DNA from 2 places in the Buttiauxella agrestis genome. Region 2 is predicted to be linked to the other one. Evidence: riboswitches for the same ligand, from Rfam matches in the RefSeq annotation. Region 2 holds a riboswitch; the other holds the start of a gene.
The links. Region 2 has a riboswitch for thiamine pyrophosphate ahead of thiM (hydroxyethylthiazole kinase). Riboswitches for the same ligand answer to the same signal wherever they lie in the genome.

Region 1: linked by a shared signal. The riboswitch ahead of thiB (thiamine ABC transporter substrate binding subunit) and the one ahead of thiM (hydroxyethylthiazole kinase) in region 2 are both predicted to bind thiamine pyrophosphate.

What each region holds. Positions count from the first base shown of each region.
Region 1 covers NZ_UIGI01000001.1:746,111-752,009, forward strand. Annotated here, with positions in the region: gene thiQ (thiamine ABC transporter ATP-binding protein ThiQ) at 1-521, opposite strand, end outside; gene thiP (thiamine/thiamine pyrophosphate ABC transporter permease ThiP) at 505-2,115, opposite strand; gene thiB (thiamine ABC transporter substrate binding subunit) at 2,091-3,074, opposite strand; TPP riboswitch at 3,112-3,211, opposite strand; gene sgrR (HTH-type transcriptional regulator SgrR) at 3,248-4,906, opposite strand; gene sgrT (glucose uptake inhibitor SgrT) at 4,995-5,156, shown strand; gene DY231_RS03680 (sugar efflux transporter) at 5,298-5,899, shown strand, end outside.
Region 2 covers NZ_UIGI01000001.1:1,597,604-1,603,502, forward strand. Annotated here, with positions in the region: gene DY231_RS07575 (sensor domain-containing phosphodiesterase) at 1-1,002, opposite strand, end outside; gene DY231_RS07580 (GNAT family N-acetyltransferase) at 1,414-1,965, shown strand; TPP riboswitch at 2,036-2,132, shown strand; gene thiM (hydroxyethylthiazole kinase) at 2,169-2,957, shown strand; gene thiD (bifunctional hydroxymethylpyrimidine kinase/phosphomethylpyrimidine kinase) at 2,954-3,763, shown strand; gene DY231_RS07595 (GntR family transcriptional regulator) at 3,834-4,580, shown strand; gene DY231_RS07600 (PfkB family carbohydrate kinase) at 4,692-5,654, opposite strand; gene DY231_RS07605 (ADP-ribosylglycohydrolase family protein) at 5,641-5,899, opposite strand, start outside.

The sequences.
Region 1 (5,899 bases), 850 kb from region 2:
TCATCAAGCAATTGCAGCATCTCCTGGCGCAGCGCCGGATCGAGTGCTGAGAAAGGTTCATCGAGCAGCAAAATAGGTTGCTCGCGCACCAGACAGCGGGCGAGGGCGACACGCTGGCGCTGGCCGCCAGAAAGCTGTGAAGGCAAACGGTCGAGCAAATCACTAATCGCCATTTGACTGGCAATGGTCGCCAGACGCTGCTGCTGTTCAGGATTCAGCTTCAGGCCGGGATTTATCCCAAGCCCTATGTTCTGACGCACCGTCAGATGGCTAAAAAGATTGTTCTCCTGGAACAGCATCGACACCGGGCGCTGCGCAGGTGCGCTATGCGAATGATCTTCATTGTTGAGCCTAATCTGCCCGCTGGCAGGTGTCAGAAAACCGGCAATCAAACTCAGCAGCGTACTTTTCCCCGCGCCGCTTGGCCCCAGCACCGCCACGCGTTCTCCGGCATTAATTTGCATCGAAAAACGCATCGGTAAATGGTGATAGAGCCAGGTTACATCAGTTAGCGTTAGCATGGCGTCCCGGAAGTTTTTCAATCAATGTGAATAAAGCAAAGCACAGTATCAGCAGGATCAGCGCGGTAACGGCGCCATCCTGGCTACGATATGAACCAATTTGTTGATAGAGATAGAACGGTAGCGTGCGGAAATCTTCATTACCAAATAGCGCCACGACGCCAAAATCACCAATCGAGAGCACGCAGGCAAATGCTAGCGCCTGTGCCAGTGGGCGTTTGAGCGCCCGTAACTCGATGTAGCGTAGGCGATTTAAGCCACTGATATTGAGTGACTGGCACAATTTGCCGTAGCGTTCCGCGACATCCAGCATCGGGTTTTCCAGCACTTTCAACGCATAGGGAATGGCCATCAGCGCATTGGTAAAAATTACGATGCCGTCAGCGGTTTGCGGCAAACCCACGCTGTTATTGAGCAACAGGAAAAAGCCGGTTGCCAGCACAATGCCCGGCATGGCTAAAATCAACATGCCGCTCAGTTCCAGCGCCTGCCCGGCAAATGCGCGGTTGCGCAGGCGCAATTCACGCGAACTCCACAGCAGCATCACTGTTATCACCACACAGATTAACCCTGCGCCCACGGCGATTCGTAATGAGGTGAATAATGCCTGCCATAGAATCGGTTGTGACAGCACAGAACCCAGGCCGCTATTGATGCCATCAATGATGACCGCTATCAGCGGCGGTAATAACAACAGCAGTGCGAGTACGATAAGCAGCCCGTCACACAGTCTGCGGCGCAGGTTATCCTGCGGGTCGCGCCAGCCTTGCATCTGGCTGATACCCACCGGAATCGCTTTGCTAAGGCGTTGGCTCATCAGCACCAGACCCAGGCAGCAAATCATTTGTACTAATGCGAGCAACGCCGCACGGGCTGGATCGTAGTCGTAACTCAGCGCCTGGAAGATGGCCAGTTCGATAGTGGTCGCCTGCGGCCCGCCGCCCAGTGAAAGCACGGTGGCAAAACTGGCGAAGCAAAGCATGAAAATGAGTGCGGCGGCAGGAAGAATCTGGCGGCGTAACCACGGCCATTCCACAAAGCGGAAGAAATTCCAGCCCTGCATTCCCAGCTGTGCGGCGACCTGGCGCTGTTCGCTGGGGATATTTTCCAGCGCCTGAAGCAGCAAACGCGTCGCCATCGGCAGGTTAAAAAAGACGTGAGCTAATAAAATGCCCTTAAGGCCATATGGCGAGAAAACCCATTCAATGCCCAGCCAGGCGCACAATGAGGCCAGCCAACCTTCGCGGCCGTAAACCGTCAGAATCCCGAACACGGCCACTAACACTGGCAAAACCAGCGTCATGGCGCACAGGCGTAACAGCGCGAGCCGCCCCGGAAAACGGCGGCGGTAAAGTGCGCGGGCGAGGAAAATCGCCGGAAATACCGAAAGGGCAGCGGAGAGGAATGCTTGCCAGAACGAGAAACGCAGTACGTGCCACAAATAGCTATCCTGCACCAGAGCACGGATATCGGTTTGCGGCGCGTTAAACCACAGCGCCAGAAAAGCCGCCAGGGCTACGGCTACCACGAGAGTAGCGGCGCATAGCCCTGGAATCAGCCAGCCGGGGATCAGCGGCTGACGGCGCGTTGCCATTCACTAATCCAGCTGGCGCGATGGGAAGAGACGTCTTGCGGGCTAAATTCCAGCGTGGTCTGCGGTTTCACCAGGCCGTTAAAACCTTCTGGCAATTTCACGTCCGTTACCGGGTACATCCAGTTGCCGGTTGGGATGGTGTTCTGGAAACCTGGCGAGGTGATAAATTTCATGAATTTCTCAGCCAGTTCAGGCTGCTTGCTGGAAGCCAGACGGCCAGCGACTTCGACCTGCAAATAATGCCCTTCGCTGAAATTTGCCGCTGCGTAGTTATCTTTTTTCTCTTCGATAATGTGATACGCCGGTGACGTGGTGTAGCTCATCACCAAATCACCTTCGCCTTTCAGGAACAGGCCGTATGCTTCAGACCAGCCTTTGGTGACGGTGACGGTTTTCTTCGCCAGTTTCGCCCAGGCTTCAGGCGTTTTGTCGCCGTAAACTTTTTGCATCCATAACAGCAGGCCTAAACCCGGCGTGCTGGTGCGCGGATCCTGGTAAATCACTTTCCATTTTTGGTCGCTTTCGACCAGTTCTTTCAGGCTTTTTGGCGGGTTTTTCAGTTTGTTTTTATCGTAGACGAAAGCGAAATAGCCGTAGTCGAAAGGCACGAACGTGTCGTTGTTCCAGCCGCCAGGGATTTTCAGTTTGCTGCTATCAACATTGCTGGTGGCAAACAGTTTGGTCTGCGCAGCCGCTTCCAGCAAATTGTTATCCAGGCCCAGCACCACATCAGCCTTGGTGTTTTTCCCTTCCATGCGCAGGCGATTTAGCAAAGAGACGCCGTCTTCCAGTGCGACGAATTTCAGCTCGCAATTGCAGTCAGCTTCAAAGGCTTTTTTCACCGCAGGGCCTGGACCCCAGTCGGCGGCAAAGGAGTCGTAGGTGTAAACAGTCAGCAGGGGTTTGGCAAAAACCGGGGCGGCGATGAGTGCCAGTAACGGCAGGAATTTTTTGAACACTTTGCACCTCTTGGAATTAGGGGTGGCAAAGGATATTTGAGAATAGAGCCTCAAATCCCTTCGCCGGCATTATCCGGATCAGGTTCGACGGGTATTATCTCAGCCAGACTTTCGTCTTAGCACCCCGTTGAGAACGCGAGCATTGTAATGATTCTGTGAATGAATCGAAAGTATTAAGGTTCCGGCGGCGCAAACCAGGCCGATTTAAAGTCAAACCAGCCGAGCGTGTTCATCCTCACGCCGCGCATGCTGCGTTGTCCCTCGATGCGCAGCCAGTGGTGAATTAACGGCAAAATGTCATTATTCTCAACGCGCTTCTGGCACCACTCCGGCAGTGAAAGCTCGCCGTTGTGCCATTTACGGGTATCGGATTCCCAGTCAATCGCAATACATTTTTGAATGAGCGGCACCTCATAGAGATGCGAAAAGAGTGAAAATTCTAGCGGCAGGGTGAAGTTGGCGCTGTTAAGCCAGATATCGCTTTCGGCATCGCCCTGATGCCACTCTTCATAACTGACTTCTTGCACCACCAGTTTTACGCCTACGCGTGCCAGCAATTGTTCCATCACTTTACTGATAACCCGGTGCTCAACGTGGTCGCGATAGAACGTCAGTGTTACGGACTCAAGCCCTGCGGGTTTTTCGACTACCGGCTGCGGTCGGGTATGGTGCCAGCGTGGCAATAAGCCGTATGCCGGGAACCAATACTGCTGGTTTTGTTCGCCCGCGCTATAAAGCAGGTGAATAGGTGCCAGCACATGGCTCAACCAGCGACGCACTTGTTCATGGCTGCCGGATTGCGAGCGTCTATCAAATAAAATGTAGTAACAGCCTTCTTCCAGGCGACTTTCAACCGCTTTCTCGCTGTCAGGCATTCCCGATAATTGCACCGCACAACTGACGTCTTCACCAATTTCCGGCAGCACCCAGAAATTCACTTCGTCTATTAATGCGCGATAGCCAAAGTAATCATCATAGGCCTGGATCTTTAGTTGGTTGGTGTTGTTACGCACGACGGAATAGGGGCCGGAGCCGACTGGCTGGCGGGAAAAGTTGTCCAGCGTTTGCCACTCACGCGGCAGAATCATCGCATTGACACTGCCAAGCAACCACGGCAGCCAGTTATCCGGCTGTGAGAGCGTAATATCCAGTGTCCAGGCGGTTGGGGAGCTAATCTGGGTGATGTGAGAATAGAGCGGTAGCGCATTAATCCGTTGCAAAGAGGTCATGACATCGAGCATATCCAGCTCGCGGCCATGGTGGAAATGAATGCCTGGACGCAAATAAAAACGCCAGTGTAATGGGGATATTTGCTGCCAGTGGTGAGCTATATCCGCTTCCAGTTCCCCATTTTCCTCATTTATGCGGATTAAGCCGCTGAAAATTTGCCGGGCAATATGCGTTTCTGAACGGCGTAAAGCCGAGCCTGGTAACAGGTTTAGCAGCGGACGATAGTAAAGAACGCGCAGAATATGTCGCCCCTGCCGGAAGCTGCGTCCGAGGTGGGAGATCAGCATCTGGCGCACTGCGGCTTTATCCCCAACGATCTGCACCAGTTGATCAATTCTGTCCTGCTCGAGAAGATCCTCTGCCCGCTGTTGCTGGAGTGCGAGGCCCGTGTAGAGAAATTCGAGCTGCGAACGTTTGCCGCGTCCGACTTCCGCTTTCCAGCTCAGCCAGCCCTTTTCCTGCATCGCACTGAGTAGCGTGCGCATATGGCGGCGGGAGCAATTCAGCAGCGAGGCCAGGTCATTCAACGTTGTATCCTGCGGTTTACCTTCGAAATATTGCCACAGGCGGATGAATTGTTGTTGCAGACGACTCGAACTCATAAAAGAGGAACTCCTGTCAGAAACTCATCAATTTAACTTTCCTCATATTACGCCAATAATCATCAACGTTGAAAGCGAGGAGGTACATATGAAACGGTCGCCAGTGGTTAAGTTTTATCAACAGTATTTTACCGCAACCCAAAGTGTTTCTGCTGGATGGCTGGCTCGCCTGACAGCATCGCAACGTCTAAGGATGCTTGAGGACTTAATGCAGTGGGAGGTGACAACTTCCGTGACCGTGAAGTACTGACTCGTTGAGACATGTGTGACTGAGAATTGGTGATGTTCACCTGGCCAGCAGATTGTTACTGCTGGCTTTTTTATACCCGTCATTAAGGTATAGTTTACGTTTTGCACACCCAGTGAGCGCTCGAACAAAAGGAATTTCTGCATGATTTGGTTTCTGACCAAAGGACGCCGCCTCAATCCGGTTTATGCCGCATTTATGATTGTGGCTTTCATGATGGGGATTGCGGGAGCACTCCAGGCGCCCACTCTTAGCCTGTTTTTAAGTCGCGAAGTCGAGGTGCGCCCATTCTGGGTCGGCCTGTTTTATACCGTCAATGCGATAGCCGGGATACTCGTCAGCCTGGCGCTGGCGAAGCGTTCAGATAACCAGGGCGATCGTCGCAAACTGATTATGGTTTGTTGCGTGATGGCCGTAGCAAACTGTGTGCTTTTTGCTTTTAACCGTCATTACCTGACGTTAATCACCGTTGGCGTCATGTTCGCGTCGATTGCCAACACCGCGATGCCGCAAATATTTGCCCTTGCTCGTGAATATGCCGATAACTCAGCACGTGAAGTGGTGATGTTCAGCTCGATAATGCGTGCGCAGCTCTCGCTCGCCTGGGTTATTGGCCCGCCGCTGTCGTTTATGCTCGCGTTAAATTACGGCTTTACCACTATGTTTCTTATCGCTGCGGGAATTTTTGTTATCTCGCTGGCGCTAATTTTCTTCGCACTTCCTTCGGTCGCAAGGATTGAGCAACC
Region 2 (5,899 bases):
TAAATTGGGCAGGCCGGTATGAGGTTCAGATAACGAGATGCGCTTAAGATGTTTGATGTAGTTAAGAATGCGTGTTGCCAGTACACCAACAAGGACAATAGTCAGAGAAAATATGGCAATCATTGATGATGCAAGCGCCAGATGGCCGATATAGTGCTCTACCGTAAATTCATTTTTTATCGATATATAATTATCAGTGTAATAGCCTAACAAAATGAGCATGAAAACCCATAATGGGTTTATGAGTGCATGGCCCAATCGGATTGAGCCCCAAAGCATTACGGGTAATAGTAATACTATGGAATAATCAGTAAATATTAAAATGTCATTTCTTGTTGTAATCATGCAGTACATAATAGCAATTAAAAGCATTGCCCATACTAGCTGACTTATTGCATGTGGCCCATTAACAATCAAATCTTTTAACTGGCGCAAATAGCTTAAAAACCATGAGGGTTTGTAGCAGGTGCGGAAAAGTAAATAGCAAAATGGGACACCTGTAATACAGGACGTCAACATCCATTGAATATTGATCAGCGTGATAACGCTAAATATGTTTTCATCAGAAGCTGAGATAAAACGAAATTTGAGCAGTAACCACTGGTAGAGCACGGTAAATGTAAAACTATTAAGGCAAATGAGCCAACATATGCGTTGCGCAGAGAGGCGACTGCGCCCAAAACTGACCATGCCTCGTTTGCCCGTTGCACAAAAATAGAGCGTGACACAGATTAAAGCACTGCTCAACTGTGCAGCGATACTCAGGTAATCAAACAATGGATAGTGGTAAAAACTGTAAAGGGCAAACAGGGCTAACGTCGGGAGTGCCCTGCGATGGTATAAAATCAGCAATGCTGTAACGATGGGTAAGGTCAGGTCATAAAACCGTAGCGGTATCCCAACTATTTCAACACGATGACCCAGTTTCGCAGCAAGCGAATATAAAAAGAAAAATGTGACACATATTTTAATGTGCTGTTGAATACTTGCTGATAAAACCATATTTTTTAGCGTAAAACCCTAAATTTGATTAATAAACGCGCGCTGCCCAATATAAGATATTTTAGAATATCATGTTTTTAATAAACCAACGCTCAACAGTTTTGTGGGTATTAATTTCATATGGAATCTTGTGCGAGTCAATTGGAATATAGACCTGCGCGAAGATTACTTGTTGTTTCTTTGCTATGAATGTTGTTTTTATTGGTTAAATGTTTTTAATGCTTGTGAATATGTGATTGTCATTATAATAATATAATTCGATGATGACATTCTCCTGTTATATTCACAAAGCTATAACTGTTGCGCATGAAAGTTACACCCTGCTAAAAATGTTAATTACTTGTTGATGCCCGCTATTAATTTTATGTATAAATTACTCTAAACAATACAGCGTGAAGAAAGGGTAACAGTATGGAAATAATCACACCGAGATTGATCCTCCGGCCACTTCGTTCGGAAGATGCCGAGCAAATTCAAAACGTATTTCCGCGCTGGGAGATTGTGCGTTACCTGGTTTCTACTGTTCCATGGCCTTATCCACCTGGCGCGGCAAAACATTATGTCGATAATGTTGCGCTGCCTGCGGTAAAAGAAGGAAAGGGCTGGTTCTGGTCCATTCGGCGTAAAGAAAATCCGCAGGAATTAATTGGGCTAATTTGTCTGATGGATACTCCAGATAACAACCGTGGTTTCTGGTTAGTCCCGGAATGGCAAGGACAGGGCCTGATGAGTGAGGCCTGCGGTGGAGTGAATGATTTCTGGTTTGAAACACTCGAGAAAGACGTGTTACGCGCGCCAAAGGCCGTCGCCAATGACCGTTCCAAAAACCTTTCCATCCGTCACGGTATGCGGCTTATCTGCACCGAAAAATCGCAATATGTGAGTGGTGAAATGGATTCGGAGCTTTGGGAAATAACCCGCGATGAATGGCGGCAATTCAAAAAGTTAACGTCGCTGGCTTAACCTCTGGCAGCACAGGCGGTTTACAGTCACTGTCGCGCGCATTATTCTTGTGAACGCAAAAGTATGATTTATCAATGACTCGGGGTGCCCTTCTTTGTGAAGGCTGAGAAATACCCGTACCACCTGATCTGGATAATGCCAGCGTAGGGAAGTCAGATGCCTGCCCGGTCATCTCTTCTTCACGCCAGGCAGGAGCTTACAAGATGCAACCTGACCTGCTACCCGGCCACTGCGCCGCCTCGGTTTTACATAACTTACGCAGCACTCCCCCTTTAGTCCATTGCATGACCAATGATGTGGTGCAGAGTTTTACCGCCAACGTGCTGCTCGCCATTGGCGCGGCTCCCGCTATGGTCATTGAGCCCGAAGAGGCCGCGCAATTTGCCCCCATTGCCAGTGCATTGCTGATTAATATCGGGACACTCACCGCCGACAGCAGCCGCGCAATGCTGGCCGCCATTCACGCCGCGAATCAATCATCCACGCCATGGGTACTCGATCCGGTTGCCGTCGGCGCTCTGGCGTTTCGTACCCGATTTGCACGCGAAGTTCTCGCGCTAAAACCTGCCGCAATCCGCGGTAATGCTTCAGAAATCTTAGCATTAGCGGGGGAGCATTCCGCAGGCCGTGGCGTAGATAGCGCTGACGATGCACTTTCTGCATTACCCGCCGCCCTTAAACTGGCACAGCTTACTGGCGCGGTGGTGGCAGTCACCGGCGAGGAAGATTACGTCACCGATGGCGAAAACGCCTGGAGCGTTGCGGGCGGCGGCGTGTTGATGACGCGCGTGGTCGGCACCGGTTGCGCGCTTTCCGCCGTGGTTGCCGCTTGCTGTTCGCTGCCAGGGTCAAGGCTGGATAACGTCGCTGCCGCCTGCCAGTTTATGAAATTCGCCGGTGAACAGGCGATTGCCGTGAGTCGCGGTCCTGGCAGTTTTGTCCCGGCGTTTCTTGACGCACTTTACGGGCTCAATGCGGAGGCTCTGGCATGAAAGGGCAAAAACGTATTAACGCATTGACTATTGCTGGCACTGACCCGAGCGGGGGCGCGGGCATTCAGGCTGACCTGAAAACATTCTCGGCACTGGGTGCGTATGGCACCAGCGTGATCACCGCGCTGGTGGCGCAAAACACGCGCGGCGTGCAGTCTGTTTATCGCATTGAACCGGCGTTTGTCGCCGCCCAGCTTGATTCAGTGCTCAGTGATGTGCGTATCGATACCATTAAAATTGGCATGCTGGCTGAAACTGATATCGTCGAAGCGGTGGCTGAACGGTTGGCTTTTTACCATGCGCAAAACGTGATACTCGATACGGTCATGCTGGCGAAAAGTGGTGATCCCTTGCTTGCGCCCTCTGCGGTCGATAGCCTGTGTCGTCGGCTGTTGCCGCAAGTGGCGCTGATCACACCGAATCTGCCTGAAGCCGCCGCGCTGCTGGATGCGCCTCATGCCCAAAATGAGCGAGAAATGAAGGAGCAGGGTGATGCGCTGCTGGGGATGGGTTGCAAAGCGGTGTTGATGAAAGGCGGCCATCTTGATAACGCCGAAAGCCCGGACTGGTTATTTACCCGTGACGGTGGGCAGCGTTTTACCGCTCCGCGCGTCCAGACTCGCCACACTCACGGTACGGGATGTACGCTTTCTGCGGCCCTTGCCGCACTTTATCCGCGCTATCTGGACTGGCCGAAGACGATTTCGGCGGCTAAAGCGTGGCTATCTCAGGCGTTAGAGCAGGCAGATTCGCTGGAAGTGGGCAACGGAACTGGACCGGTGCATCATTTTCACCAATGGTGGTAATCGAGGTAATACCTGTATAAGACCATTGAGTTATACTGGTTTCACCTTATCTTCCGGACATTTGCGCGACATGGAACAGGTTCACCTTCAGCTCATTGAACAACTCGTCCAGCGGTTTTCGCAGGCCGACAACACGCCGCTGTATTTGAAATTCGCCGAAACGGTGAAATCGGCCGTACGCAGCGGTGTTTTGCCGCAAGGGAATATTCTGCCGGGGGAGCGAGATCTCAGTCAGTTGACCGGCGTTTCGCGCATAACGGTGCGCAAAGCGATGCAGACGCTGGAAGATGAAGGGGTGGTGACGCGTTCCCGAGGCTACGGCACGCAGATTAACAACACGTTTGAGTATTCGCTGAAAGAGGCGCGTGGCTTTTCGCAGCAAGTTGTGTTGCGCGGTAAAAAGCCTGACACGCTGTGGGTCAACAAACGCGTGGTGAAATGCCCGGCAGATGTGGCCGAACAACTGGCGATTCTCGCCGATAGCGATGTTTTCCTGCTGAAACGTATTCGTTATGTCGATGAAGATGCGGTTTCGGTGGAAGAGTCTTACGTGCCAACGGAATTAATTGCGAACGCTGATGACATCGGCGTTTCGCTGTATGACTATTTTCGCAGCCAGAATATTATCCCGCAGCGAACGCGCAGTCGCGTCAGCGCCAGAATGCCCGACAGCGAGTTCCAGTCGCATATTAAGCTGGAAACAGCGGTGCCGGTTCTGGTGATCAAACAGGTGGCGTTTGACCCGCAAAACCGGCCTATCGAATACAGCATTAGTTATTGTCGCAGCGACTTATATGTGTTTGTCTGTGAAGAATAATACCCGTCATACTTCAAACGGCATCTTTGTTGGCTGCGTTCGCTTGCCCGAATCGCTTAGTTGACTAAGCTCATCGGGACTCGCTCTCTTGCCGCCGCGATGCCGCTCGAATTATTTTGGGTATTGGCAGAGTTGCTCAATAAAGGGGGCGCAATCGCCACCGCGGTGGCTAACGACATAAGAAGCCACGGCATTACCCAGACTTACCGCATCGCCGAGGTTCCAGCCCGCCGCCAGCCCAGCCATAGTACCACCCGCATGGCTGTCGCCTGCGCCAATCGTATCTACAACCACAGCCGGGAACGGCGCTGCCAGACCAATACTTTCCGCTGAAGCAAACCTGGCACCTTCTTTATCGAGCCGCACAATTAACGGCGAATTGTAGCACTCAAGCCATTTCTCGCAAATTCCTGCAATATCATCGCCCGCCACATTCAACCACTGCGCGGCAATTGCGGCTTCCTGGCGGTTAAGTGAAACCATCGGTTTGCAGGCCATAATCCGTGCCAGCAGTGGCTCAGGAATATCCGCAATACGCGGGCCAAAATCGATAAATGCGCTCACGTCATGCAGCGATTCCAGCCAGTTCACCAGTAATTCGGCACACGGCCCGGCAAGTTGATATCCAGACAGCGAAAGCAGGGTACCGGGCGCAAGCTGCAATTTATCCAGCCACTGCTGATTCCACTGGTGTTCGACGCCACGAAACGACATAAACGTTCTTTCGCCATCCGGCTCCACCAGCGCCAGACACCAGCCGTTATCGCCGCTGGTGGTATGGATTTCGCTGATGATCCCTTGCTTTTCCAGGCTTGAGCGAATGATATCCGCCCAGGTTCCCTGGCCAATCGGTAGCGCATTTTTAGACGCAATGCCCAGGCGTGACAGCGTGAGCGCGATGTTCAGCGCGCAACCGCCAATGTTCACGCTTTGCTGTTGCAGTTCGATATCACATCCGCGCCACGGCAGGGCGTAAGCGTCAGCTATGACGTCAATAACCGCCGAGCCGAGCACGCATACCGGGCGTTTCGCCGTAAGTGTTGACAGGCGGGAATGCAATTCACGGGCATTCATTTTGCGCCTCCCTTTGCTGGCGATAGCCCATAAACAGGCGGCTGTAGCGCATAAAATCAAGCTGGTTAACGTCATCAAGCTCGCGTTTAAGTTCGCTATCAATGCTTTCTACGCCGTGTAGCGCGCCACAAATCGCCGTCGCCATCGCCCCAATAGTGTCGGTATCCCCGCCCAGGTTGGCGCATAAAATCGCGCAACGATTAGGGTTGGTTTGTGCCAGTTCCACCATCGCAATCGCTGCGGCG